DNA from 3 places in the Arthrobacter sulfonylureivorans genome. Region 2 is predicted to be linked to each of the others. Evidence: riboswitches for the same ligand, from Rfam matches in the RefSeq annotation. Region 2 holds a riboswitch; each other region holds the start of a gene.
What was found. A riboswitch is a leader RNA that binds a small molecule or an ion and turns the genes downstream of it on or off. The one in region 2 is predicted to bind S-adenosylmethionine.
Positions count from the first base shown of each region.

Region 1: it holds a riboswitch for S-adenosylmethionine, as region 2 does, so the genes downstream of both, MNQ99_RS18125 (O-acetylhomoserine aminocarboxypropyltransferase/cysteine synthase family protein) here and MNQ99_RS13040 (bifunctional o-acetylhomoserine/o-acetylserine sulfhydrylase) in region 2, are expected to answer to the same signal.
Region 3: it holds a riboswitch for S-adenosylmethionine, as region 2 does, so the genes downstream of both, MNQ99_RS15055 (hypothetical protein) here and MNQ99_RS13040 (bifunctional o-acetylhomoserine/o-acetylserine sulfhydrylase) in region 2, are expected to answer to the same signal.

Region 1 covers NZ_CP093326.1:3,939,486-3,948,933, reverse strand. Annotated here, with positions in the region: gene MNQ99_RS18135 (peroxidase family protein) at 1-2,252, opposite strand, end outside; gene MNQ99_RS18130 (CoA-binding protein) at 2,515-3,012, opposite strand; gene MNQ99_RS18125 (O-acetylhomoserine aminocarboxypropyltransferase/cysteine synthase family protein) at 3,009-4,484, opposite strand; SAM riboswitch class I at 4,584-4,676, opposite strand; gene malQ (4-alpha-glucanotransferase) at 5,036-7,231, shown strand; gene MNQ99_RS18115 (ArsR/SmtB family transcription factor) at 7,493-8,482, opposite strand; gene MNQ99_RS18110 (hypothetical protein) at 8,800-9,120, shown strand; gene MNQ99_RS18105 (endonuclease domain-containing protein) at 9,272-9,448, shown strand, end outside.
Region 2 covers NZ_CP093326.1:2,807,656-2,817,103, reverse strand. Annotated here, with positions in the region: gene MNQ99_RS13050 (CPBP family intramembrane glutamic endopeptidase) at 71-850, shown strand; gene MNQ99_RS13045 (VOC family protein) at 1,006-1,647, opposite strand; SAM riboswitch class IV at 1,849-1,963, shown strand; gene MNQ99_RS13040 (bifunctional o-acetylhomoserine/o-acetylserine sulfhydrylase) at 2,031-3,356, shown strand; gene metX (homoserine O-acetyltransferase MetX) at 3,437-4,507, shown strand; gene MNQ99_RS13030 (extracellular solute-binding protein) at 4,715-6,082, shown strand; gene MNQ99_RS13025 (carbohydrate ABC transporter permease) at 6,088-7,029, shown strand; gene MNQ99_RS13020 (carbohydrate ABC transporter permease) at 7,034-7,888, shown strand; gene MNQ99_RS13015 (alpha-mannosidase) at 7,919-9,448, shown strand, end outside.
Region 3 covers NZ_CP093326.1:3,262,466-3,271,913, forward strand. Annotated here, with positions in the region: gene MNQ99_RS15045 (IS3 family transposase) at 1-798, opposite strand, end outside; gene MNQ99_RS15050 (helix-turn-helix domain-containing protein) at 843-1,169, opposite strand; SAM riboswitch class IV at 1,594-1,725, shown strand; gene MNQ99_RS15055 (hypothetical protein) at 1,754-2,110, shown strand; gene MNQ99_RS15060 (glycosyltransferase family 2 protein) at 2,179-2,973, opposite strand; gene MNQ99_RS15065 (PIG-L family deacetylase) at 2,970-4,424, opposite strand; gene MNQ99_RS15070 (acyl-CoA dehydrogenase family protein) at 4,421-5,305, opposite strand; gene MNQ99_RS15075 (Dps family protein) at 5,466-6,026, opposite strand; gene MNQ99_RS15080 (tryptophan-rich sensory protein) at 6,152-6,955, opposite strand; gene MNQ99_RS15085 (anti-sigma factor) at 7,016-7,759, opposite strand; gene MNQ99_RS15090 (RNA polymerase sigma factor) at 7,746-8,276, opposite strand; gene MNQ99_RS15095 (class F sortase) at 8,386-9,114, opposite strand; gene MNQ99_RS15100 (DUF4397 domain-containing protein) at 9,238-9,448, opposite strand, start outside.

The DNA.
Region 1 (9,448 bases), 1.1 Mb from region 2:
CGGTCCAGCGAGGCGTTGTCGTAGCCGCTGGGGTCATCGGTGGGCGTGGCGCCGTGGGCGATGTCGTCCAAGAAGGAGACCCCGGCCCTGAGCGCGTCGGCAGTGGAGACCGGATCGGCCGGATCACCTTCCACCAAGGCGGTCTCGTTGCCGCCGGACACGGCCAGTTGTGGGAAGCCGTCCGCTCCCGGTATGAAGTGACCGTAAGGGTCGGTGGCCAGCAACGGCACGTCGAGCACGTCCTTGTCTACCAAGTCGATGCCCAGGACGTCACGGGCCTGCTTCTTGACGTCCGCCCAAGTGGCCAGGCCTTCGCCGCCGACACCGTTCAGCAGCCGGCCGGTGGGCACCGGAACGCCGCCCTCGAGCATGTACTCGCGCACGAAAGCCTGGTGAGAGGCATGCGAGGTGTAGGTCTGGTTCTGGTCCACGAACGGGGTGGTGCGGTTCGTATGCTCGCGGCCTTCGCCGTCAGCAATGGTAGCGCGGGAAAGTGTCAGGAAGTTGGTCCTGGATCCTTCCACATACAGCGGGTCGTCTTCATTTAGGGGGACGACAACGGTGCCGTTGCCGCCTTTCTCTACCAGGTCCAAGCCGTGGTCGAAGAATTGGCCGAAAATCACGAACAGCGATGTAGCCGACGCGGACAGCCCTTCATCCGTGGCGACGTCCGGGATGAAGATCTTGGTGCCGCTGAGAAGTGATTGGATTTCAGCCTGGATCCCTTCGCTGACGGTCGTCGGACCGCCGAGCACGGTGACCCGGTCAGGGTTCAAGCGCTTGAGCTCCTCCACGGTGGTAGCCGGCAGTTTGCCCGACTGCGGGACCAACAACAACGGTGCCTTGCGCTGCCCCGCCACCGGGACAGCCCCCAGCGCGTCGGGGAAATTCATGCCGGTGGTGATGAAGACATCCGAGGTGGCCGGTGCATAGCTGGCCGCCGAGATGGCTGCCGACGTCGCGAACCGGTCGGGACCGGCCAGACGAGTGACGGACCCGCCGTTCGTATAGCTGGCGAGCTGCGACTGGACGGCTGCCGTGACGGTTGGCTCGCCGCCGAGGACCACGATATCCGTGGGGGCCAGGCGCTCCAGCTCCGCCTTTACCTCGGCGGGGATGGCGTTGCGTTCCACAAGCAGGACGGGGCTTCCGTCCCGGGCTGCCGGAGCGGCGCCGGAAAGGGAGTCCGGGAAGTTGTCACCGGTGGCGATGTAGACCTTGGCCAGTCCTTCGGCGAAGACATCCGCGCTGATCGCCGCGGAGGTCGCGTACCGGCTGGAACCGGCAATACGGTCAATGGTTGCGCTGGGATGGGCCGCGACCAACTGATTGAAGACCGCACCGCTGACGCTGCCTTCCCCGCCGACGACGACGATGCGGGCCGGATTCAGCCGTGCCAGCTCGTCCGCCGTGGCCTGCGGGAGGCCGGCACGATTCGTCAGCAGCAGCGGTCCCTTGCCGGCGGCGGCCGCCGGACCGGCGGCCAAGGCATCCGGGAAGTTCTCGCCGGTGGCCAGGTAAACCACCGGGACGCCGGCCCCGAAATTGGCAAAACTCAGCTGGGCTGCGGTCGTATACCGATCGGGGCCGGCAACCCGGCCCACCGCGGAGGGATCGACCTTGCCAGAGCCCTCCACCCGCTCGGAGACTGCGACGGCAGCGGGATTGTCCGTGGTCTGATCCACGATCAAGTTGCTGACGGTGCGCGGTTCGGAGTCGTAGACGAAGCCGTCTGTCTGCTCGTAGCTGGTGGTCGCGTCCGGTTCGTCCGGGTTGTAGCCGGGAGCGAACGGCGGAATGGTCTCCGCCTGCCGGTACTGGGGATCGAGCAGACGCGGGAAGGTGGTCAGCGCACTTCCGTGGCGGTCTTGGGCGGGCATCAGGTTGTTCCACCGGCCGTCGACGGTCCGCAGCCCGTACGGCAGCAGCGGCGAGCCCACGCAGGGATCACCGTCGAGGTCGATGTGGGTCTGGCTCGGGATATCAAACTTCGCGGTCGACTTACACAGCGGTGACGAGTTTGGATTGGCCAGCGTGTCTTCGGCGTGCGCCTCCGAAATCTCGATCTGCTTGATGATGAACTCAAGATCGCCCTGCGAAACGTTGAAGTCCTGGCCCGGCGGTGGTGCAGCCGAGGCTGTGCTTAAAGGTAAGAGTATGCCGGACAAGACGACTGCACTCGCCGAGGCTAGTGCGGTGATCTGTTTTCCGGCCGGGCGGCGCCGTTTAGCGTGCCGCGGCGATTTGGCCATGATCATGTCTCCCCAATTTGCCGGTCCGGCTCGCGGCCGGGCCCGTGTTTGATCCTCATAACAGGCGTGAGCGCGGTCCAGCGTCCAGCTCAACCGATCAGTGCGCCATGCCGTGGAGACTTCCATCGTGACCTTTGGAAAAGTTTGGGCACGTTAAATAAGCCCGCCCGGATGAGCGCCTTCCCAAGGGAAGGACTGTCATCCGGGCGGGCTTCCTGCTGTGTCGGGGCGCGTTTGTGGGACGCCGCCAACCGGGGTACTTCTAAGCGGTCAGCTGGCGCTTGGAGGAGATCACGCCGGTGTCGAAGCCGGCCAAGTGCAGGCCGCCGTGGAAGCGGGCGTGCTCGATCTTGACGCAGCGGTCCATTACCACGTTTAGGCCGGCGGCCTCGGCCTTGGCCGCGACCTCCTCGTGCCAGGAGCCCAGCTGCAGCCAGATGGTCTTGGCGCCGACGGCCAGCGTCTCCTCCAGCACGGTGGGCAGGTCGTCGTGCTTGCGGAACACGTCCACCAGGTCCGGGACCTCGGGCAGGTCCGCCAGCGACTTGTAGACCGGCTGGCCCAAGATCTCTTTGGCCACTGGATTCACAAAGTAGACCTTGTACGGCGAGCTGGACAGCAGATATGTGGCCACGAAGTAGCTGGCGCGGCTGGGCTTGTCCGAGGCACCGACGATGGCGATGGACTTGGTGTTGCGCAGAATGTTCAACCGTTCCGGGGCGGAGGGTCCCACCCACGCGCGTTCTGCTGTGGCGGTCACTTGGCGGCTCCTTCTTCGGCTTCGATCAGTTCTTCCACTGACTCGACAACACGGGTTCCCGGCTCCGTCCGCGCGGCGCGCGCGGCCGGGATGGTGCACGCCTCGCCCGCGTAGGTGGGCGAGGCGAACTCGGAGGTGTCGAAAGTGTCGTCCTCATGGTCACGGCTCGGGCCGTGCTCGGCGCCGGCCTGCTGCGAGAGCGCGAGGGCCTGGTCCAGGTCCCAGAGGATATCGTCCACGTCTTCCAGCCCCACGGAGATGCGGATCAGGTCTTCGGGCACGCCGGCGGCCACCAACTGGTCGGCGGTGAGCTGCTGGTGCGTGGTCGATCCCGGGTGCAGTACCAGGGTACGGGCGTCGCCAATGTTGGCCAGGTGGCTGGCTAGCTGCAGCGATTCGATGAACTTCTGGCCCGCCACCCGGCCGCCCTTGACGCCGAAACTGAACACCGAGCCCACGCCCTTGGGCAGGTAATGCCGGCCACGCTCGTAGTGCGGGTGCGCCGGCAGGCCGGCGTAGCTGACCCACGAGACGCGCTCGTCGGCCTCCAGCCACTCGGCCACCTTGCGGGCGTTGGCCAGGTGCTCGTCCATCCGCTGCGCCAGCGTTTCCACGCCCTGCAGCAGCTGGAACGCGGACTGCGCGGACAGCGACGGCCCGATGTCGCGCAGTTGCTCGGAGCGCAGCTTGGTGAGGAAGCCGTACTCGCCGAAGTTGCCCCACCAGGACACATTGCCGTAGCTGGCCACCGGCTCGGTCATCTGCGGGAACTTGCCATTGCCCCAGTTGAAACGCCCGGATTCGACGACGACGCCGCCCAGCGTGGTGCCGTGCCCGCCCAGGAACTTGGTGGCGGAGTGGATCACAATGTCCGCGCCGTGCTCGATCGGCCGGATCAGGTAGGGAGTGCTCAAGGTGGCGTCCACCACCAGAGGGAGGCCGGCGTCGTGCGCCACCGCGGCAAGGCCTGCCAGATCGGCGATGTCGCCGGACGGATTGGCCACGATCTCGGTGTAGACCGCCTTGGTGTTCTCGCGGATGGCCGCGGCGAAGTCGGCCGGGTCGGTGGAGTCAACGAACGTGGTCTCCACGCCGAACCGGCGCAGCGTCACGTCCAGCTGGGTGATGGTGCCGCCGTAGAGCTTGGACGAGGCCACAATGTGGTCGCCCGCGCCGGCCAACGCCGCGAAGGTGATGAACTCGGCGGCCATGCCCGACGACGTGGCCACCGCGCCGATGCCGCCCTCAAGCGAGGCAATGCGCTCCTCGAACGCGGCCACCGTGGGGTTGCCGATGCGGGAGTAGATGTTGCCGTACTTCTGCAGCGCGAAAAGGTTCGCGGCGTCGTCGGTGTCCTTGAACACGAACGACGTGCTCTGGTAGATCGGCACGGCCCGCGCGCCGTGCTCGGCGTCGGGCGTGCCGCCGGCGTGCAGGGCACGGGTGCGGAAACCGAATGTGCGTTCAGCCATCAGGCAGCTCCTTAAAAACTTAGGTTCCCGAGGCAATGACGGTCCTGGCGGCGCGCCCGGATGCGGGGGCGCCATCCGGATCAAAGATTGCTTGCGCTCTCTCCATCGCTTCTGGCGGTAGCACCTTTCCGGTTGGCCGGATGGTTGCTGCGGTGTCAAAGAGCCAGATCTCTCAACCGCTCGGGATGGTCCCGTCCATTCTCGCAACTTCCGCCGTAGCCGCCAAAATTGTTGAGCCGCGTTGCGTCTTGCCTTGAATTCCCAGTACGACGGCGGTGCTTGCCGCAGGTGGGCCCGGAACCCACACCTGCTGCCTGGTTCGCAGAAACCCACCGGTCCGGGTGGGTTAGCAGACTCCCCGGCACAGGTCCGGGTGGGTTCGCAGACTTCCCGGCACAGGTCCGGGTGGGTTCGCAGACTTCCCGGCACAGGTCCGGGTGGGTTCGCAGACTTCCCGGCACAGGTCCGGGTGGGTTCGCAGACTTCCCGGCACGGGCCAGGGTGGTGCGCAGACTCCCGACAGGCCCGGGCGGTTCCCGTAGATTGGGTGCATGGCTGAGCTCACGGCGCTGCAGCGCCTCGCACGGGAACACGGCGTCGGCACTACTTTCCGCGGTTGGGACGGCATTGAGCAAGCGGTCGGCCCGGCAACGCTGGTTGCTGTCCTCACCGCGCTGGGTGTCCCCTGCGAGACCGACGACGATGTCACCGTCTCCCTCCGGGCCGCGGAACTCGCGCCGTTGCAGCGCACGCTGCCGCCCGCCGTCGTCGTCCGCCAAGGAGACGCCGCTGAGGTGCCGGTAAATGTGAGCCCGGGCGCCCGCCCCCGGGTGCAGATCGTATTGGAGGACGGGTCGCGCCGCGACGTCGAGGTGGTGGTCGGCGGGCCGCATGAGGCAGTGGGCGTTCCGCGTGATCGCCTGGCCGCGGTGGTGCCGGCCGACCTCCCGCTGGGCTGGCACACACTCGAGGTGACCGAGGCCGGAGCCGACCAGGCTCCAACCGGCCAGGCCGGAGCCGGCCAGACCGCAACCGACCGGCCCCGAACCGGGCGTCTCACCAGCCATTCCCCGGCGACGCCCGGCAGCCATCCCCCGGCGACGCCCGGCAGCCAGGCGCAGTGCGCGCTGGTGGTCACCCCGCAACGGCTCACCACCGCCGATCGGCTTGACCGAAGCTGGGGCCTGATGGCGCAGCTGTACTCGGTGCGCTCGCGGTCGTCCTGGGGCATCGGCGATCTTGACGACCTGGCCGTGCTGGCCGAAACGGCTGCCGCCAAGGGCGCCGGGTTCGTCCTGATCAACCCGCTGCACGCGGCACAGCCCAAGCCGCCGGTGGAGCCCTCGCCCTACCTGCCCGCAACGCGCCGCTTCGTCAACCCGATCTACCTGCGGGTCGAGGACGTGCCTGAAGCCCGTGACATCCCGCTGCGGAACGATTTCCACAACGCGAACCTCGACGCCGGCATCCTGGACCGTGATCCCGTTTTCGCGGCCAAACTACAGGCGCTGGAGGCGGTCTTCGCGGTACCTCGGTCCGCGGAACGGCAGCAGCAGTTCGACGCCTTCCGTGCTCAAGAAGGCGAGGGGCTGGAGCGTTTTGCCCTGTGGTGTGCGCTCGCCGAAACCCTTCCGCCCGGCGCTCCCGAGTGGTCGGATCCGGAGTTCATCGAATCGCAGCGCAGTGCGCTCAAGGACCGGGTCGAGTTTCACGAGTGGCTGCAGTGGCTGTGCGACGAGCAGCTTGAGGCCGCGCAGCGCCGCGCCCTCGATGCGGGAATGAACCTCGGGATAGTGCATGACCTCGCGGTCGGCGTCCATCCTGCCGGCGCCGATGCCTGGAGTTTGCAGGAGGTGCTGGCCGCCGACATCTCGGTGGGCGCGCCGCCGGACATGTTCAACCAGCAGGGCCAGAACTGGTCCCAGCCCCCGTGGCATCCCGAACGCCTCGCCGAGTCCGGCTATGCCGCCTACCGGGACATGCTGCGGACCATCTTGCGCCACGCCGGCGGCATCCGGGTGGACCACATCCTCGGGCTGTTCCGGCTCTGGTGGATCCCCGTCGGTGGCCCGCCCGGCGAAGGCGCCTACGTGTACTACGACCACGAGGCCCTGATCGGCATCCTCGCCCTAGAAGCCGAACGGGCCGGCGTCGTGGTGATCGGCGAGGACCTCGGGGTCTTCGAGCCCGGTGTGCAGGACTATCTGGCCGAGCGCGGCATCCTGGGCACCTCCATCCTGTGGTTCGAGTACGACGGCGCCACGCCCCGGCCGCCGGAGAGCTACCGCCGCTCCTGCCTCACCAGCGTCACCACCCACGACCTTCCGCCCACCGCCGGGTACCTTGCCGGCGAGCATGTGGACCTGCGCGACTCGCTGGGCCTGCTGAACCGGCCGGTGGAGGAGGAGCGCACCCTGGATCAGGCAGCCCAGGAGTCGGTGCTTTCCCTGGTGCGTTCGCGGGTTCCGGCTGCTTCACAGCACGACGGCGGCGCCGGCACCTCCGGCGAGCAGCGGACCGTGGAGGCGTTGCACGCGTTCATCGCCCAGACCCCGTCGGTGCTGCTGGGCGTTGCCCTGACGGACGCCGTGGGGGAGCGGCGGACGCAGAACCAGCCGGGCACCGCGGACGAATACCCCAACTGGCGGATCCCGCTGGCCGGCCCGGACGGGGAAGCCTTCCTGCTTGAGGACCTGGCCGCCAACGAGCGGTTCGACTCGCTGGTGCGTGCGTTGCGGGAGCGGTAGACGGTCCCAGACGGGCAGCGCGGCAGTGGGTGCCGGACGCGTCTCCTACCGCGCGTTGTCCCCTTGAACCCCGCGCGTCGTCACAACCGGGCCAGCAGTGCCTCACCGGTTTCGGCACGCCGGAGCGACGCTGCTGAACGTGACCGGTTGTCCATGTTCAGCGGGAACTGTCCATGTCTTGGAACGGCGTCTGGCGCTGACTAGGACAAACGCAAAAGCTTCCCGCAAAACATGGACAGGCCGGGATCGTGGCCGGCGTCGTCACAGCCGGGCCAGCAGCGCCTCCCCGGTTTCGGCCCGCCGGTAGAACACCTCGCGGCCGGAACGCATGGTGGCCGCCAAACCGCTTTCGGACATCACCTTCAGATGCTCGTTGACCGTCCCGGCGGCGAGGTCCAAGCAGCGGGCGAGCTGCGTCGTCGTCATTGGCACGTCGAGTTGCGCCAGGATCTGCGCCCGGGTCTTGCCGAGCAGTCGGGCCACCGGGCTGTGCGTCGCCTCGCGGCTGGCTTCCCAGAGCCGGCCGACTCCGCGCGGTGCGTAGGTGAGCGTGGGCACGAACGGCCGGACGTTGAGCACCAACGTGTTGGGCCAAACGAATGCGTTCGGCACCAGCAGCAGCCCGCCGCCGGGCTCGGGAACGTCGTCGGCCTCGCAGCCGCGCATGATTTCCAGGCCGGTGGGCGTGGGGCGCACGCTGGGGTGCAGGCTCTTGAAGACCTCGAGGATGCCATCGCGCGACAGTTGGGCCAGGCGGCTGTCGATATCCGCCAGCAGAAGGGAGCGCAGGCGCGGCCACACGGGTTCGATGGCGGTGCTCCAGTACCACTCGAGGGCGGCGGTAATGCGCGGGATGCCGGCGTCGAAGTCCTCCGCGAGCCGCTGCAGTTCCTCGCGGGCGTAGTCGGCCGGACTCTGGCTGAGCAGGTGGGTGACGTCGCGCTGCCACACCCCGGGCGGCACACCGGCGACGGCGGCAAGGCCCTCGGCGAACGTGCCTTGGTACTTCGGCGTTGGGGTGATGGAGTCAGCCAGGAAGCCTTTCGGCGGAACCAGCGCGGTGAGCAGGCGCAGGTGGTCGCGGGCTTGCGGGTCGGCCGACTCGGCGATGCGGCGCTTGGTGGCCTCGATCCATGGGCGGTGGATGGGCGTGCCCACCTGCAGGGCGCGAAGGCTGGCGACAGTTTCGCCCAGCGGCGCCGCCTCGAACCGGACCTTGGTCAGGTCCTCGCTGCTGAGCGTAATGTGCATGGGAACAGCGTAAGGTCGCCCGCCGCGCCGGTCGAGGATTCGGGGTGGACCGAATCGTGGGCACGATCGGAGCGTGGAGACCGGAGCGCGATTTTGAGTGCCGGCTGCCTAGCTGCGGGCGGCTGACCCAACCGCCATGGAGGGGGCCCAGCCCGGATCCCGCGGCGGCAGCCGTGGCCGGAGCGATGACCCGCGGTAGCCGCTCGTGCGGCGCCGGCCCCCGGGACCTTTCTGCTCCAAGTGCTTTGCGGATTTATTCCCGATTCGGGTTCTGCCGAATCGTGGCTCTTGCCTGCGAGTGCGCGGAATCTGAAGCCATGACTACTTCAACGCATTCCCGACACCACCGCGACATCGCTGACCGGACACACCGCTTCGGCGCGTCCTTCACCCCCTCATCCATCCAGCCGGCCACGGCAAGCGTTCGGTCGACCATTTCAGTGCCGGCTCGCGAGGCTGCCCGCCCTGGTGCCATCGGTGGTATCCGGCCCAGGGTAACTGCCCTGTTCCATGCTCTGGCGGCAACTGCTCGCAGGCTCAGCGCCTCGTGGCAAGACGGCGCCGCCAAAGACGCCCTGATCGAGGAGCACCGCGACAAGGTCCGTTCGCAGATCCACCTCTTCGGCGGCCGCTACTGAAGGCAACGGGCTCTGGGGCGTCCTCATACAGGGCCGCGCACCCGACCTCCCTTGGCTGAGTTGGCAGGGCCTGATCTGGCGACGTAGTTCGTTGTCCACAAGAATTGCGGCGATCTATCAGTCCGCGACCGCAGCCTCCATGCTCGTGAATATGGGCGACGCAATAGCCGGTTACATTGAACGGCGCGGTGGAACACTCCAGACCAGCGAGCTGGTCCGATGCGGCTATAGCCGAGTCCAGATCCAGGCAGCTATCAAGAATGGCGCGATCACCGTGCTCCGCCAAGGAGTCGTCGGGACGGAGAGCGCTGACGCCGAGCAACGCGTA
Region 2 (9,448 bases):
CCGGGGGAGGGCGGAACACGGATCCCTTCCCGATATCGCTGACCCCGGTTCCCTTGACAAGATGGAGGCTATGGACAAGCAGAAGGTCGTGACCGCGAGCACACCGCGGACGCTGGGGTACTACCGGGCCGAGGTGCTCATTGTGCTCGGGCTCTCGCTGGGACAATCAGCGGTCTACGCGGTGGTGAACCTGCTGGAGAAGATGACGCGTGCTCCGCTGGCCTCGCAAACGACCACGCTGAACCCGGTGCTGAACCAGCGGGAAGTCTTCGATTTTGTGTACCAGATGCTCGGCATCATCTTCGCGCTGGTGCCGGTGGCCCTGGTGCTGTTCCTGCTGACCTCGGCGGGCCAGTCGGCCTTCCGCTCGATCGGGTTCACCTTCTCCCGGCCCCGGGTGGACTTCGGTTTGGGCTTCCTGCTGGCGCTGGCGATGGGTGCGGGCACGCTGGCCGTCTATGCCGCCGGACGGGCGCTGGGGATCACCACCGCGATCGTCCCCGCGGCCTTGGACGAATACTGGTGGACCGTGCCGGTGCTGGTGCTCTCAGCGCTGCGCCACGCCATCCTCGAAGAAGTTGTCATGGTGGGGTACCTGTTCAACCGGTTCGCCAAGTTCGGGTGGGGGATCTGGACCACGATCTTCGTCAGCGCAGCCCTGCGCGGAACCTACCACCTGTACCAGGGGATTGGGCCGGGTATCGGGAACTTCCTCATGGGCCTGGTATTCGGCTATGTCTATACGAAGGTCAAGCGGGTGATGCCGCTGGTGGTTGCGCACGCACTGTTGGATATTGCCGGCTTCGTTGGCTACGCGCTGGTAGGCCCGGCCATCGGCATCGGTACCTAAGCCAGCACTTCGAGCGGGCTGCCAAAGGGCTGCCCCGGACATGCAAAAGGCTCCCGTTCCGCCTCTTGCGCCACCGTGGGTGGGAGCAAGAAGCCGGAACGGGAGCCCCCGCGGAAAACGCGAGCCTTGGTACCGTGCCAGACGAGACCGGGACCTTAGAGTTCGACGATGCCGTTCGCGGTTTCAAAGCGGACCGACATGACGCCCGGTGTGCCGTTCGGTGCGGTCCAAGCGACCTTGACGTCATCGAGAAGGTCATCCACCGGGGTGCCCAGCCAGTCAGCCACGCGTTCCGAGGAACCGGCAATGGTCAGGCCGATCAGCTTGACGGTTGCCGGGCGGGCGTTGGACGGGTGAAGCGCCTCGGTGCCGTCATCCCAGCGCAGCATGTAGGGAACCTGCGGGTCGGCGATCAGGCCCTTGATGCCGATCTGCTGCCAGCTCAATTCCTGCCCGTCCGGGAACTTGCGGTTTCCGGGAACTGCATGACGGCCCAGTCGCTCCTCGAACGGGGTCAGATCGTCCACCTCGACGCACCAGCCCATCCAGCCGCCGCCGGCTTCGGAGCGGGCACGCACGGCCTGGCCGAAGGGGGCTTTGTTGGACGCGGGGTGGTCCAGGACCTCCACCACTTCCAGGTAATGGTGGTCGGTCAGAGGGAAGATCATATTGCGGGTGCCGAAGCGGGGGTGCACCCCGCCCTTGACTGCCTCGATACCCAAAGCTTTGGAGATCCGCTCTGAGGTGGCAGCCAGACCGTCGGGCTCAACAGCATAAGAAACGTGGTCGAAGCGCATAGGCATATCTTGGCACTTTGTGAACCCTCTCTCGACTTAGGGTGACCTAAGTCACTGAGCTTTCGCGGTGGTTGTTCACGGTGACCCTTGACAGCCAAGGACGTATCGGCGTCCCTGCCGAGGCAGGAGTGTGGCCCCGCGGGCGGTCATAAGGTGTCATATTGTTGCGGCCGCGCGGGCTCTCCGCCGAGACTGGACCCAGGTCATGAGTGCCAGCGTGAAACCCCGGTTTGCTGGCCGGCAACCCTCCAACCGCGGTGGGGTGCCCCGGGTGAAGACCAGGCAGCCGCCACCAGGCGGTGCGCAAGCGCGGGTCACACCCGGGATAGACATGCCGGCACGGCCGGATCCCGGATGACCCCTTCCCTTGAAGGAGTTGCACCATGTCCAATGCAGACTGGTCCTTTGAAACCCGTCAGATCCACGCAGGCCAGGAGCCGGATGCCGCCACCGGCGCCCGTGCACTGCCGATCTACCAGACCACCTCGTTTGTGTTCCCCAGCGCCCAGAGCGCCGCGGACCGCTTCGCCCTGTCCGAACTGGCTCCCATTTACACGCGGATCGGCAACCCGACCAGCGAGGCCGTCGAAGCCCGGGTCGCCAGTCTGGAAGGCGGCGTCGGCGCGCTGCTGCTGGCCTCCGGCCAGGCCGCGTCCACGTTCTCCATCCTGAACCTGGCCGAGGCCGGCGACCATATTGTGGCCAGCCCCAGCCTGTATGGCGGCACGTACAACCTGCTGCGCACCACGCTGCCCAAGTTCGGCATCGAAGTGACGTTCGTCGAGGATCCGGACAACCTGCAGCAGTGGCGCGACGCGGTGCAGCCGAACACCAAGGCGTTCTTCGGCGAGGTGGTCTCCAATCCGCGCCAGGACGTGCTGGACCTTGAAGCCGTCAGCAGCATCGCCCATGAGAACGGCGTGCCGCTGATCGTGGACAACACGCTGGCCACCCCGTACCTGATCCGCCCGATCGAGTGGGGCGCAGACATCGTGCTCCATTCGGCCACCAAGTACCTGGGCGGCCACGGAACGGCCATCGGCGGCGTGATCGTGGATGCCGGCACCTTCGACTTCGCTGCCGATCCGGAGAAGTTCCCGGGCTTTAACACGCCGGACGAGACCTACAACGGGCTGGTCTTCGCCCGCGACCTGGGCGTCGGAAGTGCGCTCGGCGCCAATCTGGCCTACATCCTCAAGGCCCGCGTGCAGCTGCTGCGCGACCTGGGGTCGGCCATCTCCCCGTTCAACGCCTTCCTGATCGCCCAAGGGCTGGAGACGCTGAGCCTGCGGGTGGAGCGCCACGTGGCCAACGCGCAGAAGGTGGCGGAGTTCCTCGAAGCGCACGACGACGTTGCTTCCGTTGCGTACCTCGGCCTGCCGTCGAGCCCGTGGTACGACCGCGGCCGCAAGTACGGTCCGAAGGGCACTGGTGCCATCGTGTCGTTCGAGATCAAGGGAGGCATCGAGGCCGGCAAGCGTTTTGTGGACGGCCTCGAACTGCATTCGCATGTGGCCAACCTCGGCGACGTGCGCTCGCTGGTGATCCACCCGGCGTCGACCACCCACGCCCAGCTTTCGGCCGAGGAGCGGCTGACCGCCGGCGTGACCGACGGACTGGTCCGGCTCTCCGTGGGCATCGAGAACGTCAATGACATCATCGCCGATTTGGAGGCCGGTTTCCGGGCCGCCAAGGGCTCGGACCACTAGGCAAGCAGGTAGAACGCAGCGTGACGATCGTGCAACCGCAGGAACTGGTGGATCAGGCGACGGATGGCGTCCTGCGCAGGATGCCTGTTGGTGCGCTGCAGCTGGAAGCCGGCGGCTATCTGCCCGAGGTTGTCCTGGGCTACGAAACCTGGGGCACCCTGAACGCGGATGCATCGAACGCCGTCCTGATCGAGCACGCCCTGACCGGCAGCACGCATGTGGCCCGCGGCGCCTCCGACGAAGACGGCTGGTGGGACGACCTGGTCGGTCCCGGTGCCACCATCGACACGGAGCGCTATTTCGTAGTGGCCGCCAACATGGTTGGCGGCTGCTACGGCTCCACCGGTCCGGCGTCCCCGGCACCGGACGGCTCGCCGTGGGGGTCGCGGTTTCCGTTCGTCACCATCCGGGATTCAGTCCGGGCCGAGGCACGGCTCGCCGATGCGCTGGGCATCCGCCGCTGGCATGCCGTGCTCGGCGGGTCGATGGGCGGGGCTCGCGCGCTCGAGTGGGCAGCAACGTTCCCCGAGCGCACGGCACGGTGCGCTGTGATGGCGTGCGGGGCAGCCAGCACCGCCGAACAGATCGCGTTTGCCCAGGCGCAGGTCGCGGCCATCCGGCTGGATCCCCACTTTGCCGGCGGCGACTACTACGGCGGTCCCGCCCCCGAAGCCGGACTGGGCATCGCCCGGCGGATCGCGCACATCAACTACCGTTCGGAGCCGGAACTGGAGTACCGGTTCGGCCGCTCGGCGCAGGCGGAGGAGCAGCCGTTCGGGGGCATCACGCCGTCGGCCCGAGGCCGCTATGCGGTGGAAAGCTATCTGGACTACCAGGCGGAGAAGCTGGTTTCCCGCTTCGACGCCAACAGCTACATTCTGCTCACCGAGGCCCTGGTCAGCCACGATATTTCCCGCGGCCGCGGCTCGCTGGAGCAGTCCCTGGGCGGCCTCGAGGAGACGGAATTCTTCATCGCGGCGGTGGATTCCGACCGTCTGTACTTCCCGGAACAGTCGCGCCAGTTGGCCGAAGCGCTGCCCGGATCGGTCAAGGTGCACACTATCGAAACGCCGCTGGGCCACGACGGTTTCCTGACCGACGTCCACCAGCTGCACGACGACCTCACCCAGGCGTTTTTCCCGCACGCCTGACCGCAGGCCTGACCGCTGCTACTGCCAGTGCGGGTGTCCGGATCTTGACGAGGGCTGTGGCGACTGAGGCGCGGACGACTGAGCATTGCAGTTTGATCACGGTTGGAACGAATAAATCCATTCGATGGAGCCCCTCGGTAGCATGCCGGTAGGCCCCTGACCACGCCGCCGGCGTTTGGCCCGGAAGCCTCCAGACGAGGGGGAACCATGCTGCGTGATCACCGAATCAAAGTGTCTTTGCTGGCCGTCGGAGCGCTGGCGCTGGCCGGCTGTGGCGGCGGGGGCGGGGGCGGGGAGGGTGAAACCTCCCAAAGTTCCGCACTGCGGATCGTGTATCAGACCACCGAGGCCAACGCCACGATGGATGACGTGATGAAGAAGGCGAAGGCCGACTTTGAGGCTGCGCACGACGGCGTGACAGTCAATTTGGAGCCCATCACCGGCAGCGATGAAGATTACGCGACCAAGCTCGCCTTATCCCAGCGATCGCCGGACACCGCCCCGGACGTGTTCTACGAGGACACCTTCAAGATCCGTTCGGATGTGGATGCCGGCTATCTCTTGAATCTGGATCAGTATTTGGCCGAGTGGGACGACTGGGCGAATTTCAACGACGGAGCCAAAGAAGCCGGCCGCGCGGACGACGGCAGTATCTATGCAGTCCCGCTGGGCACGGATACACGGGCCATTTGGTACAACAAGAACGTCTTGCAGGACGCCGGCGTCGACGTTCCCTGGGCACCGAAGGACTGGAACGCCATCCTGGAGGCGGCCCGGGCCATCAAATCCTCGCAACCGGATGTGGTCCCGTTCAATCTCTACGCCGGCACGGGCACCGGCGAAGGCACCGTCATGCAGAGTTTCTACCAACTGCTGTATGGCACCGGCGACACGCTCTATGACGATTCTGAAGGCAAGTGGGTTGTCGGCTCGCAAGGCTTCATCGACTCGTTGGCCTTCCTGCAGACGCTCTATCAAGAGGACCTGGCCGTCACGCCGGCCGAGGCCTTGGACCCGAACGTGTGGCAGATGGTCTTCGGTCAGCTGTTTCCCGAGGACAAACTGGGCGGAACGGTAGAAGGTTCCTACTCGCCGTCGTTCTGGCAAGAGGGCGGGTTGGTGGACTGGCCCGAGTATGGCGACGTGATGGGCGTGGCACCGTTCCCCACGCAGAACGGACAGGAGCCCGGGGCGGTCAGCATGTCCGGCGGTTGGACACTGGCGGTAGGGGCCAATTCGGCGAATCCCGATCTCGCGTTCGAGTTCCTCACTGAGGTAATGAGCCAGGAGAACTCGCTGGAGTACACCGTGGCCAATTCGCAGATCGCGGTCCGTACCGATGTTGCCAAGGACCCCGCCTACTTGGACGCCAATCCATTCGTGGCCGAGGTCTCGGAACTGGTCTCGGTGACGAATTACCGGCCCGCAACAGCCGACTACCCGCAGATATCAACCGCCGTCCAGGAAGCCACCGAAGCGGTGATGATGGGGAAGAAGACACCCGAGGAGGCCGCGGCCGAGTTCGACGCCGCCGTCACCGACCTTGTCGGCGCAGAAAACACAGTACAGAAGTAGCAACAGTGACAGCCGCCGAGGTGGTGGCCCGCGACGCCGAAACGCGTGGCGGCACTGAGCGGCGCGGCCGGCGCCGCCCGCCGGGGAGGACCGTCCTGCGGCTCCTGCCGCTCAGCCCTGCCGTGGTGCTGCTGGGCGTGTTCCTGGCCGGCCCGATCCTCTGGGCTTTCTACGGGTCCTTGACCAATGCTGCCCTGACCGGCGTCGCCGCCAAGGACCCGCAGTGGGTCGGGTTGGAAAACTACACCGAGCTGCTCAGCGACCCGGACTTCCTACAGTCGCTCTGGCTGACCGTCATCTTCGTCCTTGTCTCCGCCGTGCTCGGCCAGAACCTGCTGGGCCTGGGGATTGCGCTGCTGATGACGAAAGCAAGCAAGGCGGTTTCCGCGGTCGTGGGGGTCTGCGTGGTAGCGGCCTGGGTGCTGCCGGAAATCGTGGCCGGCTTCGTGGCCTATGCCTTCTTCAATCGGGAGGGAACCCTGAACCAGCTCACCGCGCTCTTCGGCATCGAGGGGACCGACTGGCTGTTTACGGTCCCGATGCTCGCGGTGATCCTGGCCAATATCTGGCGGGGAACGGCGTTCTCCATGATGGTGTACCAAGCGGCGCTGAACGATGTGCCGGAGGAGATCACGGAAGCGGCGATGATCGACGGCGCCGGCGGGTCGAAGCGGTTGTGGTACATCACCCTGCCGATGATCCGGCGCAGCATTGCCACCAACTTGATGCTCATCACCCTGCAGACGCTGTCGGTCTTCACCCTGATCTACGTGATGACGGCCGGCGGCCCGGCAGGAGCCAGCACCACGCTGCCGCTCATGGCCTACGAGGAGGCCTTCCGATACAGCGACGTGGGCTACGGCACCGCCATCGCCGTCGTCATGCTGTTGATCGGGGCGGTCTTCTCCGTCATCTACATCCGTGCGCTGCGCGAAAGGAAAGGCTGAGCCGATGAACCGTCCCGCTCCGCTGTCCGTGGCTTCCGGCCGGCGCAATACAGTCGCGGTGCTGGCGAACGTCTCCTTGCTGGTCATTGCAGCTTGCTTCTTGCTGCCGTTGAGTTGGTTGATCCTGGCCTCGCTGGATCCGCAGGCCAGCTATCAGACACAGTTCCCGTCCGAGGTGTCACCGGCCAACTACACGGCGGTGCTCACTCCGGAATTGACGTTCGTGCCACTTCTCAACAGCTTCCTGCTGTCCGGAGGGACCGCGGTGGTCACCGTGCTGGCGGCGGTGTTGGCGGCATATCCGCTCTCGCGGTACCAGATGCGTTTCAACAAGCCGTTCCTGTACGTTGTGCTTTTCGGAACGTGCCTGCCGATAACGGCGATCATGGTCCCGGTCTACAGCCTTTTCGTGCAGCTGAACTTCCTCGACTCGCTGGCGGCCACCACGCTCTTCATGGCGGCCTCTTCGCTGCCGATGGCGATCTGGATGACGAAGAATTTCATGGATTCCGTCCCGGTCAGCTTGGAAGAGGCGGCCTGGGTGGACGGCGCCTCGGCGATGAACGCCTTGGCCAGGATCGTGGTGCCGCTGATGCGTCCGGGACTCGCCGTGGTCTTCATCTTTGTCTTCATCCAGGCGTGGGGGAACTTCTTTGTTCCCTTCATCCTGCTGCTCTCTTCTGCCAAGCAGCCCGCGGCGGTGAGCATTTTCAGCTTCTTCGGCCAGCATGGTGCCATAGCCTACGGGCAGTTGGCGGCATACTCGGTCCTGTACTCGGTCCCGGTGGTGCTGCTCTACATTCTGGTCTCACGCGGGATTGGCGGTTCCTTCGCCATGGCCGGCGCGGTCAAGGGCTGATCCAGCCGCTCTGGCAGAAAGGACGGTGCCATGCACGACGACGGGGCCCACGTCGAGGCGCGGATCCGCCGGTTCATTCTCGAACGGCTGCACCCGGCGGTCTACCCGGCGGCGGTTCCGGTTCGGCTCCAGGCCTGGCATGTTCCCGGCGAACCTGTCCCGTTCCGGGAGGCGGTGGCGGCCGACTTCACCGAGTTCGCGGCGGGCAGTACATGGGGGCCGGCCTGGTCCACCAGTTGGTTTCGGCTCACCGGGCAGATCCCGGCGGAATGGACAGTGGACGGAGGGCACCGGCCGGAGCTGCTGCTGGACCCGGGGTTCACTCCCGGCATCCCGGGCTTCCAGGCAGAAGGGCTGGTCTACACCCCGCAGGGCGGGATCATCAAGGCCATCGAGCCGCGCAACGCCTACGTGCCGCTGGACGCACGGCCGGGCGCCGCCGTCGAGCTATATCTGGAGGCGGCGGCCAACCCGGATCTGCTCGAGAACTTCACTTTTCAGCCCACCCCGTTCGGAGACCCCGCCACCACCGGGCGGAACCCGTGCTACACCTTCCGCCGAGCCGACATCGCGCTGCAAGACGTCGCGGCCTGGGAACTGCTGCAGGACTTCACGGTGCTGGAGCAACTCATGCTCCAGCTCGACCCGGGGCAGCCGCGCCGCGCCCAGATCCTGCGCGCGCTGGAGCACGCACTCAACGCGCTGGATCCCGTGGACATCGCCGGCACCGCAGCGGCCGGCCGGGCCGCCCTGGAGCCCGCGCTCGCCGCCCCGGCAGCCGGCAGCGCGCACCGGATCCACGCGGTCGGCCACGCGCACATCGACAGCGCCTGGCTCTGGCCCGTCCGGGAAACCAAGCGCAAGATTGCCCGGACCTTCGCGAACGTCCTGGCGCTGCTGGAGTCGGACCCGGAGTTCGTCTTCACCGCCTCCTCCGCGCAGCAGTATGCCTGGCTGAAAGAGGCGTACCCGGACCTGTTCGCGCGGGTGGCGGACCAGGTCAGGGCCGGCCGTTTTGTCCCGGCCGGCGGGATGTGGGTCGAAGCGGACACGAACCTGCCCGGCGGAGAGGCGCTGGCCCGCCAGTTCATTGCCGGGAAGAAGTTCTTCCGGACCGAGTTCGGCGTCGATCCGCAGGAGGTCTGGCTCCCGGACTCCTTCGGCTACTCCGCCGCGATGCCGCAGATTGCCCGCGCCGCCGGAGCACGCTGGTTCCTGACCCAGAAACTCTCCTGGAACGAGACCAATACCTTTCCCCACCACACCTTTTGCTGGGAGGGAATCGATGGCACCCGGATTTTCACCCACTTCCCGCCGGCGGATACCTACAACGCCGAGCTGACCGCGGCCGAACTGGCCCGGGCCGAACGGCGCTTCGCGGAGAAGGGAGCCGCCAACACCTCGCTGCTGCCCTTCGGCTACGGCGACGGCGGCGGCGGACCGACGCGCGAGATGCTCGCCGCCGCGCATCGCACAGCCGATCTGGAAGGCTCGCCGCGGGTGCAGCTCTCCAGTCCACAGCGGTTCTTCCGCGCCGCCGAGGAAGAATATGACCGGCCG
Region 3 (9,448 bases), 450 kb from region 2:
GAGGGCCTGAGCACGGTATTGCACCGGGCTCAGGCCCTTGAGCTTTGTTGAGATCCTTTCGGTGTTGTACCAGCGGATGTAGTCGTGCAGTGCTGTTTCCAGCGCGTTGGTGTTGAGGAATCGGACGTGGTTGAAGAGTTCTTCCTTGAGGTGGCCGAAGAAGTTCTCCATTACGGCGTTGTCGTAGCAGTTGCCTTTGCGGGACATTGATTGAATCGCGCCGGCGCCCTTCAGGAGATCGCGCCACGAGACATGCTGGTACTGGAAACCCTGGTCTGAATGCACCATTGGTTTCTGCCCGCCCTCGAGCGTCATCAACGCCATTCGCAGCGAGGCGTTGGTGAGGGCAAGGTTCGGTGACATGCCGATGGTGTAGGAGATGATCTGGCGGTCGAAGAGGTCCATGACCGGTGAGAGGTAGAGCTTCCGGTCGCCGACGCTGAACTCGGTCACGTCAGTAACCCATTTCTCGTTCGGGGTTTCGGAGTCGAATTCCCGGTTCAGCAGGTTCGGGGCAACAGAGCCCTGCTCGCCTTGATAGGAGTTGTAGCGCTTCTTGCGCCGGACTTTGCAGACCAGCCCGAGGCCACGCATTAGCTTCAGCACGGTCTTCTTCGCGATCGTCCACCCTTGTTTGAGTAATTCTGTATGGATGCGGCGGTGTCCGTACCTGCGGTGGTTGTCCTTGAAGACCTTGGTGATAGCGGTTTTGAGGGAGGCTTGCGGATCGGGAGTCTGCAGGCGGGCCTGGTGATAGAAGAACGTTGCGCGGGCCAGCCCGGCCACGTCCAGGAGCACGTTGAGGCGGTGTTCGGCCTTGAGGGCGATGACGGCGCGGACCTTTAGCGCCGTTCCTCGTCCCTAAAGGCCTGCACTTTTCCCAGGAAAGCGACTTCTGCCCGTAGGCGCTCGTTCTCACGGCGCAACCGCTGCAACTCGGACTCTGGCTGCGCCCCTGTCTCGGGAGGTGACTTAGGTCGTCCCTTTGGTTTCGGGCGCAGGCCGTCTTCACCGTCATTTCGGTAGTATCGAGCCCACTTTTTGATCAGATCCGGAGAGGACAGCTCAAACTCCTTTGCGAGAGCAACCTTGCCCTCTCCCGCCAGATACCGCTGCACGACGGCGAGCTTGAACTCAAACGAAAACCGCCGCTTGGTTGACTTGGTCACTAGTGTCGAACCTCCGCGCACTCTCCACCGCTGATGTAGCCGGCTGACAGCTTTTGCCCGGACCCCTAGCTTTGTTGCCACGGACTTAGCACCCCAACCGGTCTCGAACAACGCTACCGCGGCTTCGCGCTGTTCCTCAGATAACGAACTGCTGTCTTGCATAAAACTGCTCCCCGAGAGTCAGAACTAATTTCTCAGTCCAACTTTCGGGGAGCAGTTCAGAGCGGGGGCACGGCTTCATCACGGCCTCGGTAGTCGACCCGTTCGGCAACGTGCTGGGCATCATGCAGAACCCGCACTACCTGGAAATCCTGCAATCCGGCCCGGCGTCCTGACCACGCCGCGTCAACTGCCGGCCGCCGCCGCTGCGCAGGCGAGCCATACCTCGCAATTTTGTCAGAGACGGCACATAGGCTGAAAGCAGCTTCACGAGACGCGCGCCCGCCCTCCGGCAAGGAGGGCAATGCTCCGACATGGCCGCACACCAACCCCAACCTCACGGGTGGTTCGGATGAAGAAGCGGCCTGTCCCCAACCGGAACAGGCAAGAGCGTCCGCGGTGGCGGACCGTTGAAAGGAACTGGCATGGCCAACTACCCAAACCGAGCCAACGATGAGCCCCAGACTAGGACGGAACCGTGCTCGTGGTTCGGCCCGGGACACAACGTCCATTGGATCCAGGCCCGGAAAGCACTCCACGACGATGTTGGAGTTCCGGTCGCCGTTCATCTGGAGGCAGAAGGAACGGTCCGTCTGGACGACGCGGGCCAGGAGCGGTGTTACTGGCACCATGACACGGCGGGCCTCGCCGAGGCCTTGGCCCTCCCCTGCGGCGACATCACCTGGTACGCGCGGTTTAGTGTGCTGACGATCGAGACGATCGTGGACCGACGCCTTTTCAACCTAGGACCGGTTGGCAAGGCAGTGGAGTGCCGGGCTTAGACCGGACACGCCGGCGCTAAGGTGTGGCCTGACAACGCTTCCGCGCCTGCTCGGGCGCGGAAGCATTGTCAGCTGCCGGCCGCTTCCAAGTTGGCGAGATAGCCGGCGAAACCGCCCGGAGTCCGGCCCTGCAGCCGGCCCGAGGTGGTGACCTGCAGGTGCGCCGCCGGCAGCACCAGGCCGCCGAGCGTCCGGATGGCCTCGACCAGCCGGACGTCCTCATGTTCTGCGAGCGCAGGGAAGCCGCCGGCAGCCAGGTACATAGACGCCCGGACACCGAGGTTGGCGCCGTGCACCCTGGTACTCGGTTCCTGTCCGGCGTAGTTGTCGCGCCAGGCACGCAGTAGCCCGGGCGCAAGGGAGGAGGTCTCGGGTTCCACCGTCCCTGCCACAGCGTCCGCTCCGGCGTTGGCCAGCAGCGCAAAGGAAGTCAGCCAGTCTTCCGGCACTAAGGTGTCCGCGTCAGTGCAGGCAAGCCAGGTCTCCTCGGCTGCGGCATTGCGGCCATCGGCCTCCAGCGCGGCGCAGACTCCGGCTGCCCGCGCGGCACCGACGGAGCCGAAGTCGCCCGCCAGCACGGCGATCCGCCCATCCGCCCGGGCCGCATGCCGGGCGATCTTGGCGGACTGGTCGGTACACCGGTCCAGCACTACCACCAGCTTCACGCCGCACTCCGGCCGCGCGGCTCGGAGCACGTCCATGGCCCGCCGCAGCCGGCGCAGGCATTTTCCCAGCAGTTGCTCCTCGTTATGCACCGGAACAACGACGGCGATGCGCCGCAGCGTGGGGGCCGAGTCCCGGCCCCCGGCGGCAGAGTCTGCGGGTATGACCCCGGTGGGGCCGGCCACGGGCGCGGCGGTCACTGCGCGCGCTCCGGCGCTTGGAGCACTTCCAGCAGGAAGTCCCGTTCGCGGTGCAGGGCGACGACGTCCCAGCCGGTGGCCTCCTTCGCGATCGCGTGGACCTGTTCGCCGTCCAGTTCCCAGCCATCGATCGGATGCAGCCAGTGGCACAGCAGCAGGTGGCCTCCGGGGTTCAGGGTCTCCTGCACCTTCCGAAGCAGCTCCCGCAGCTCCGTTTCTTTCAGGAAATAGCCGATTTCCGAGATGGCCACCAAGTCCAGGCCATCAGCGGCGGAGCTTGGCCAGCCGGCGGGCAACTGCGCCTGCACCAGCTCTACGTTCTTATACTCCGCCAGCCGGCGGCGTGCCTGGTCCAGTGCAACGCCGCTGGCGTCCACCGCCATCAGCCGATCGCAGCGTGCGGCGAGCTCGGCGGTCAGCACGCCGATGGAGCAGCCAACCTCCAAGGCGTTGCCGTACCGTTCGGCGGGAAGGGCCGCCAGAGTGACGGCCCGCTTCCGGCGTTCATACCAACTGGACAAGTAGTTCCACGGGTCCGGGTCGCCGCGGTACAGCCGGTCAAAGATATGCTCGGCGTGCTCCGAGCCGGCGGGTCCAGCCGGGGTCCACTCGAAAACTTCGACACCGCGGTCAAAGTGTTCCTGGAATGCCTCGCTGAGCAGCACCTCGTCGCCGGCCGCCGGAGACAACGGCTGCGTCTGCGAGGCGTGGGCGGCCAGGGCCAGCTGTTTCGCCGCCGCGTCCTGCGCAGACAGCGGTAGAGCCTTCCAGTTGGTCCAGCTGGTCTGGGCCTCCGGATCGGCCCAGTGCCAGTACCAGATCGGGAACTCCAGCAGGTCCGCTCGGTGGGCCGTTGCCGACCGGGCCGCCGCACGACCCACCGCTTCATGGTCCGGGTGGCCGTCCTGACGGTAGGGCGCAGCAACGACCGCGTGCGCATGGCCCTCCAGGGCTTTGGCGAAGGCCGCATCCAGGGCGTCGGCGTGCTGGCCGACCATCCCATCGGGGATGCCCAGGAACTGCCATTCCAGCCGGCCGGCGGATGCCCCGAGGCCCGACCGGGCTTGGGCTTCGGCCTGGGCCTGTGCTTGGGCCTGGTCCTGAGTCTGGGCTTGGGCTTGGGCCTGGGCGGAGGTTTCCAAGGCCTGCATCGCGGCACGGAATTCCGCCAGCCGCAGCCTGCGCAGGTCTGCGGCAGAGTACGTTGGCGAATCCGGATGAGAGGCTTCGCCGGCAGTACAGAGCAGCACCGTGACATCCGCTCCCCGGGCCAGCGAGGAGTGGATCAGCCCTGCGGCACCGAGTGACTCGTCGTCGGGATGCGCCGCGGCCACCACCAGCCGGCAGCCGCGCCCCGGGACGACGCCCTCGGCCAGCGCAGGCAGCCGGTCGATCCCGGCCGCCTGCCAATCGGCTTCGGGGGTTCCGGCCTCGATGTGGGAGAAGGTCACCACGCCGGCTCCGGCTGTTCCAGGACCATGGCGCCGAGCGCCGCGTCGTCGCGGGCTGCATGGTGCTGGCGGAGGTAGATGCTGAGGTCAGCCGCCCGCCGGGCGTGCTGCTCGTCCCACACCATGGGTGCCGGGCCCAGCGCGTGGCCGCAAATCTCCAGGATCCGTGAGCAGATCGCCGCGATCTGGCCACGGACGCGGTGTGCTTGGACCGCACCGGCGGCGCCGTCGTCCACCGCGGCGGCCGCGGCGGCCAGCACGTCGGCACCGGCCGCCAACAAGCGGTCCGCTTCGCCCAGCCAGGCCAACGCCAACTGATCAGGGGTCCGCGAGGTCGCGGCTGCCCGGAGGGTACGGAAGAGCCCAACGGCCCCGCCGAACCAGCACGCGGCGACGCCGATCCCGCCCCAGGCAAAACCCGGGCGGTGCAGATACCAATCGGTTCCACCGACCGGGGTGGCACCTGCCTGCTGGAAGGACACCGGGCCGCTGGGAACGGCGGCCAGGCCGCGGCTGATCCACTCGGCGGGTTCAACGGTGACCGCCGGCTGCGTCAGGTCCACCGCGAACGCCCGGCGTCCGCCGTCAACATGGGCCGTGACCACCGCATGGTCCAGTTGCGCTGCTAAGGAGCACCACGGCTTGGTGCCCGACAAAAGCCAGGCATCGCCGTCGTTGCTGGGCTTGGCGTCCAACCGGGTGCCCGACGATTCCGCCGCAAACACACCCCACGTTATTCCCGCGGGAAGCTCCACCCCGGCCTGCGCCAGGATGGCTGCCGCATCCAGATGCGGCTCTACCGCGCGGGCGGCGGTCAGGTCCTCGGCGGCCAACGCGGCGAGGAACTCCCACAGGGCCAAGGTGTTGCCGGTTCCGGGCAAAGGCGCAGGGTCCGGCGCGGCACGGAGGATCGGGAGCAGCGGCAGCGGATCACCCGCGCACCGAGAAGCTTGTGCCAACAAGGGCCCGGCAGCGCCCCACTCGAGCTGGAGCTGCTGCCGGACCCTGAAGGCGCCGTTATGTTTCACAGCGTGCGGCCGGCTACTTGGTCTTCTTGGCCGCGCCCTTTTCCGTCTTCTCGCCGCCGCTGGCCAGTTCGCCGGCGCTGTTCTCCAGATGCGCGCGCATGAACCACTGGAAGAGTTCCAGCTCGGCGGTCTGGCCGATCAGCAGGTCCTCGGTGATCGGGTCGATCTCGCCGATGGTCTCGATGGCCTTGCGGTGGTTGCCGACCACCCCGTTGTAGACCACGTCCAGCGCGGCGAGATGCTCGGCGGTGCCGGCACGGTGAATGTCGTAGTCGTCCCAGCTGCGTTCCTTGACCAGGGCACCGGGCAGCCCGTTCGGGGAGACGCCCAGGGTGGCAATGCGCTCGGCGACGGCGTCAATCATTGCGCGGACCTTTTCGATCTGCGGATCGAGCATTTCGTGGACCCCGATGAAGTCCCGGCCCACCACGTTCCAGTGGGCGTGCTTGAGCGTGAGCTGCAGGTCATTGAGCGCATGGAGACGCTGCTGCAGGATCTTTGCGACCTTCCGGCCTTCTTCCAGCTTGAGGCCGGGAACTGTGTAGCTTGCCTTAGATCCGGTCGTTTCCGCCATGAGAAACCTCCTTGCTCGGCGATGCCGCTTGTCGGCATCCTGCTGTTTTCCAACCTAGCGGCGAACCCCTGAAACGTCCCGTCGCACGACGCTGCGTCAGCCAAGGGCGAAATTCAGTAGGCTTACTAATCGCGGGGGCCGGTACCGGCTACCACCCGGATGACCACCGCCGTGATCAGCACGACTGCCGCACAGATGCCGGCGGCGATGGCGGTGCCTTGATCGACCAATCCACCGTCGACGCGCCCGACGGCGATCCAGGCCAGGCCCCAACTGGTGGCCAGCGCCGGGGCCAGCCGGCCGCGGCTGTAGAACGCCGTGGCGACGCCGACCGCCGCCGCCAGGGCAAGCACGATCGACGACAGCAAGGTCACCGGGAGCCCGAAGCCGTCTACGCCCGACGCGGCGAGGACGGCCGCGGCATTGGCCACCGTGGCCACCGTGACCCAGCCCAGGTAGAGGCCGAACGTACCGTCGGTGATGAGCGCGTCCAGCACTCCCCCGTTGGGCGTGCCGACCAGGATCACCAGGATGCGGGCCAGCACTGCCAGCAGGACGATGATCACGGCAAGGCTCATCACCAGCAGTCCGACCTGCACCACCCAGATCCACGCCGCGTTCAGGAGCATGGAGGCCACCGCCCAGCGGCGCAGGGCGGCATGCCGGGCGGACCGCCGCTGGGCCGGCAGCAACTGCCACACCGCGTAGGCGAACAGACCGAGGTAGATGAGGGACCAGATCCGGAAGGCCGGCGAGGCCGGAGCCAGCGGTGTGGAATCTTCGTTCAGCCAGCCGCCCGCCGCTTCCTGGATGGGAGTCCCGACCAGCACGCCGCTGCCCATGAAGGCGGCAACGATGGCCACCAGGGAGCTGACCAGCACAAGGACCGGCACCGCCAGTCCCGTCCTGATACCCGTTCGTTGCTGCATGCTTCCTCCGGCCCTCGTCGGTGTGATCATTGCTGAAGAGAGTTCACCATGGAATATCGGTCAGGTGCCGAGGCTGCCGCGGACGATGCTGACGCTAGAGTGCGCGGGGTTTCCGTCCAATGGCTCGTCCGAGACATCCACAATGGGGAACTGCGACAGATCCAGTCCTTGCGGGATGGGGAACCTGCCGCGGTCCGAGTCCAACACGCCGAGGCTGACGAGACCGGACAAGTCCGGCTTGATCAACCACACCTCCTGATACCCCCGGGCCTCGTTGGCGCTCAGCCGGATCTCGAGTTCCCTGATCCCGTTCGTCTCCACCACCCGCGCCGTCCCGGTGGCCGCGTACTGCTCCAACGGCTGCAAATCCGCCTGCGCCAACGTTGCAACGTTTCGATTGACTATCCAGGACACGCCGATTGCCGCGAGGAGCACCACGGCTGCCGCCGCGGCCAACCAAGCCGGAAGGTTCCGCGCCGGACGCTTTCGCGACGGCGGCCGCCCGGCCGAAGTTTGCTTGGACGGCAGGCTGCGGACAGGAGCGGGACCACTGTTTGCCCGCAAGGGGTCTTCCGCCAGTTCCGGAGAGAGCCCCAACTCCCGGTGGATGGCCTGCCAAACGTGCGGTCCCGGGGACTCCAGTTGCGGATTGGGGTCGGCCTTGGCCGCGTTCACCGCTCGGCGACATGCCTGGTACTCGTCGGCGCACTGGCTGCAGGTGCGGAGGTGATCCCGGTCGGACCGGTCGCCGACGGTGTCGTCCAGCGCGAGCAAACTGATCAATTCCGGATCAAGGTGCTGCATGGTCAACCTCCAATCGGCGCCTCAAGTGCTGCAGACTGCGATGAATATGGCTCTTGACGGTACCAAGCGGCAGATCGAGCCGGCGGGAGATCTGCTCGTGGGTCAAGTCTTCGTAGAACGCCAGGCGCATGATGGAACCCTTGGGTTCCCCCAGCCGTTCCAGCTCGCCATCCAGCAACAACCTGTCCGCGAGCGTTTCCGGGGACTGGGAGCCTTCGGCATATTCGGGGTCAGGCAGGACCGCCGAAACGGCGCGGAATTTGCGGTGCTCACGGGCGGTGGACGACTGCGCATCGGCGATGGCGCGGCGGGTTATCCCCACGATCCACGCAGGCAGCCGACCCAGCGAAGGGTCGAATCCCTCCCGCAGGCGCCACGCCCGGATGAAGACTTCCTGGGTGACATCGTCCGCGGCCGTCTGATCCCGCAGGGCTCGGGAAGCCAGCGTCCGGACGAGCGGAGCCAAGTGACGGTAGGCGTCAGCGATTGCCGACTCCTCACCGGCAGCGAAGGCCATATCGATGCCGGTATCCCAAGCGTCGAAAGGAGGAGGTACCAAGCCTGCGTCCTTCCGGTCGTCGGGAGGGAAAGCTACCCCACTGACTGGTGCAGAAGGGCCGGAAAAGTCAGTCTGGGACCGCTGTGACAACCACATTGTGGCTGTAATCCTGCCGTCCGTCCAGCCACTCGCCGCCGCACGTGACCAGCCTCAGCCGCGGTTTTCCGTCCCGGCGGAACACGGCCGCCGCATCGAATTCATCCTTATCCATCAACTCAACCTCCGAGACGCGGTACGTGAGAGTCTCAGCGTCCGCCCGTTCCACGGTGATGCGTGTGTCCGGCCGAAGCTGCCTGAGCTCGGAAAACGGAGCCAAACCCGACAAGGTGTCCACGTGGGCCGCTATCACCGCGGTTCCGGCGTCATCCCCCGGCGCGGGACCATGGCGGTACCAGCCGGCCCGGTCAACGGAATCGGGAATTTCCATCTCGTTGCCAGCTCCAATTCCGACGGCGACCACGCTCACGTCAATCGAGGTTCCGGCCACCACCAGCCGGGTCGGCGGAGCTTTCTCGCCTGCCGCCGCGGGCAGTGCGCGGTGGACCGGGATGGCCGCCGGGTCCGGGATCACCGAGGTTTCGGACATGGCTGCTTGGTTTGGGGTGCGGCCGTCCGGCTGAGCGCCGGTGTTCCCCGGGCCCTCAGCCGAGGGCGTGGCTGCGGCATCGGAAGCGGCCGGGGCCAGCATGATGCCTTCGGCCGGCTGCGATGGCGCGGCGCATCCGGCCGCGGCAATCAGGACCGCACTGAGCAGAAGCCCGGTCCGGGCCACCGTCGTCGTCGTTGTGTTTGGCATGGTTCCTACTGGGAAGGGTGGTGGGTGCGAGGTTTCGAGGCAGCGGGGCCGCGGCCGAAACCTGCGGCGGAGGAAGCCGATGGCGCCCCGGGCAGGCACCACCGGCTTCGGAGCCCGTCGCTGCTAATCGGTGGCGCGAACCAGCTTGCGACGGGCGACGGCGCCGGCGCCGAGGAGCAACAGGACGGCTCCTCCGGCGACTGCGGCGCTGGTGTAATCCGGGCCGGTTTCGGCAGCTGCTCCCGACCGACCACCCGGCACTGCGCCGGGAGCGCTGTGGAGTCCTTCGATGTTCTGCACGGCCACGGCCAGGTTGCCGTCATCCAGGCTGCCC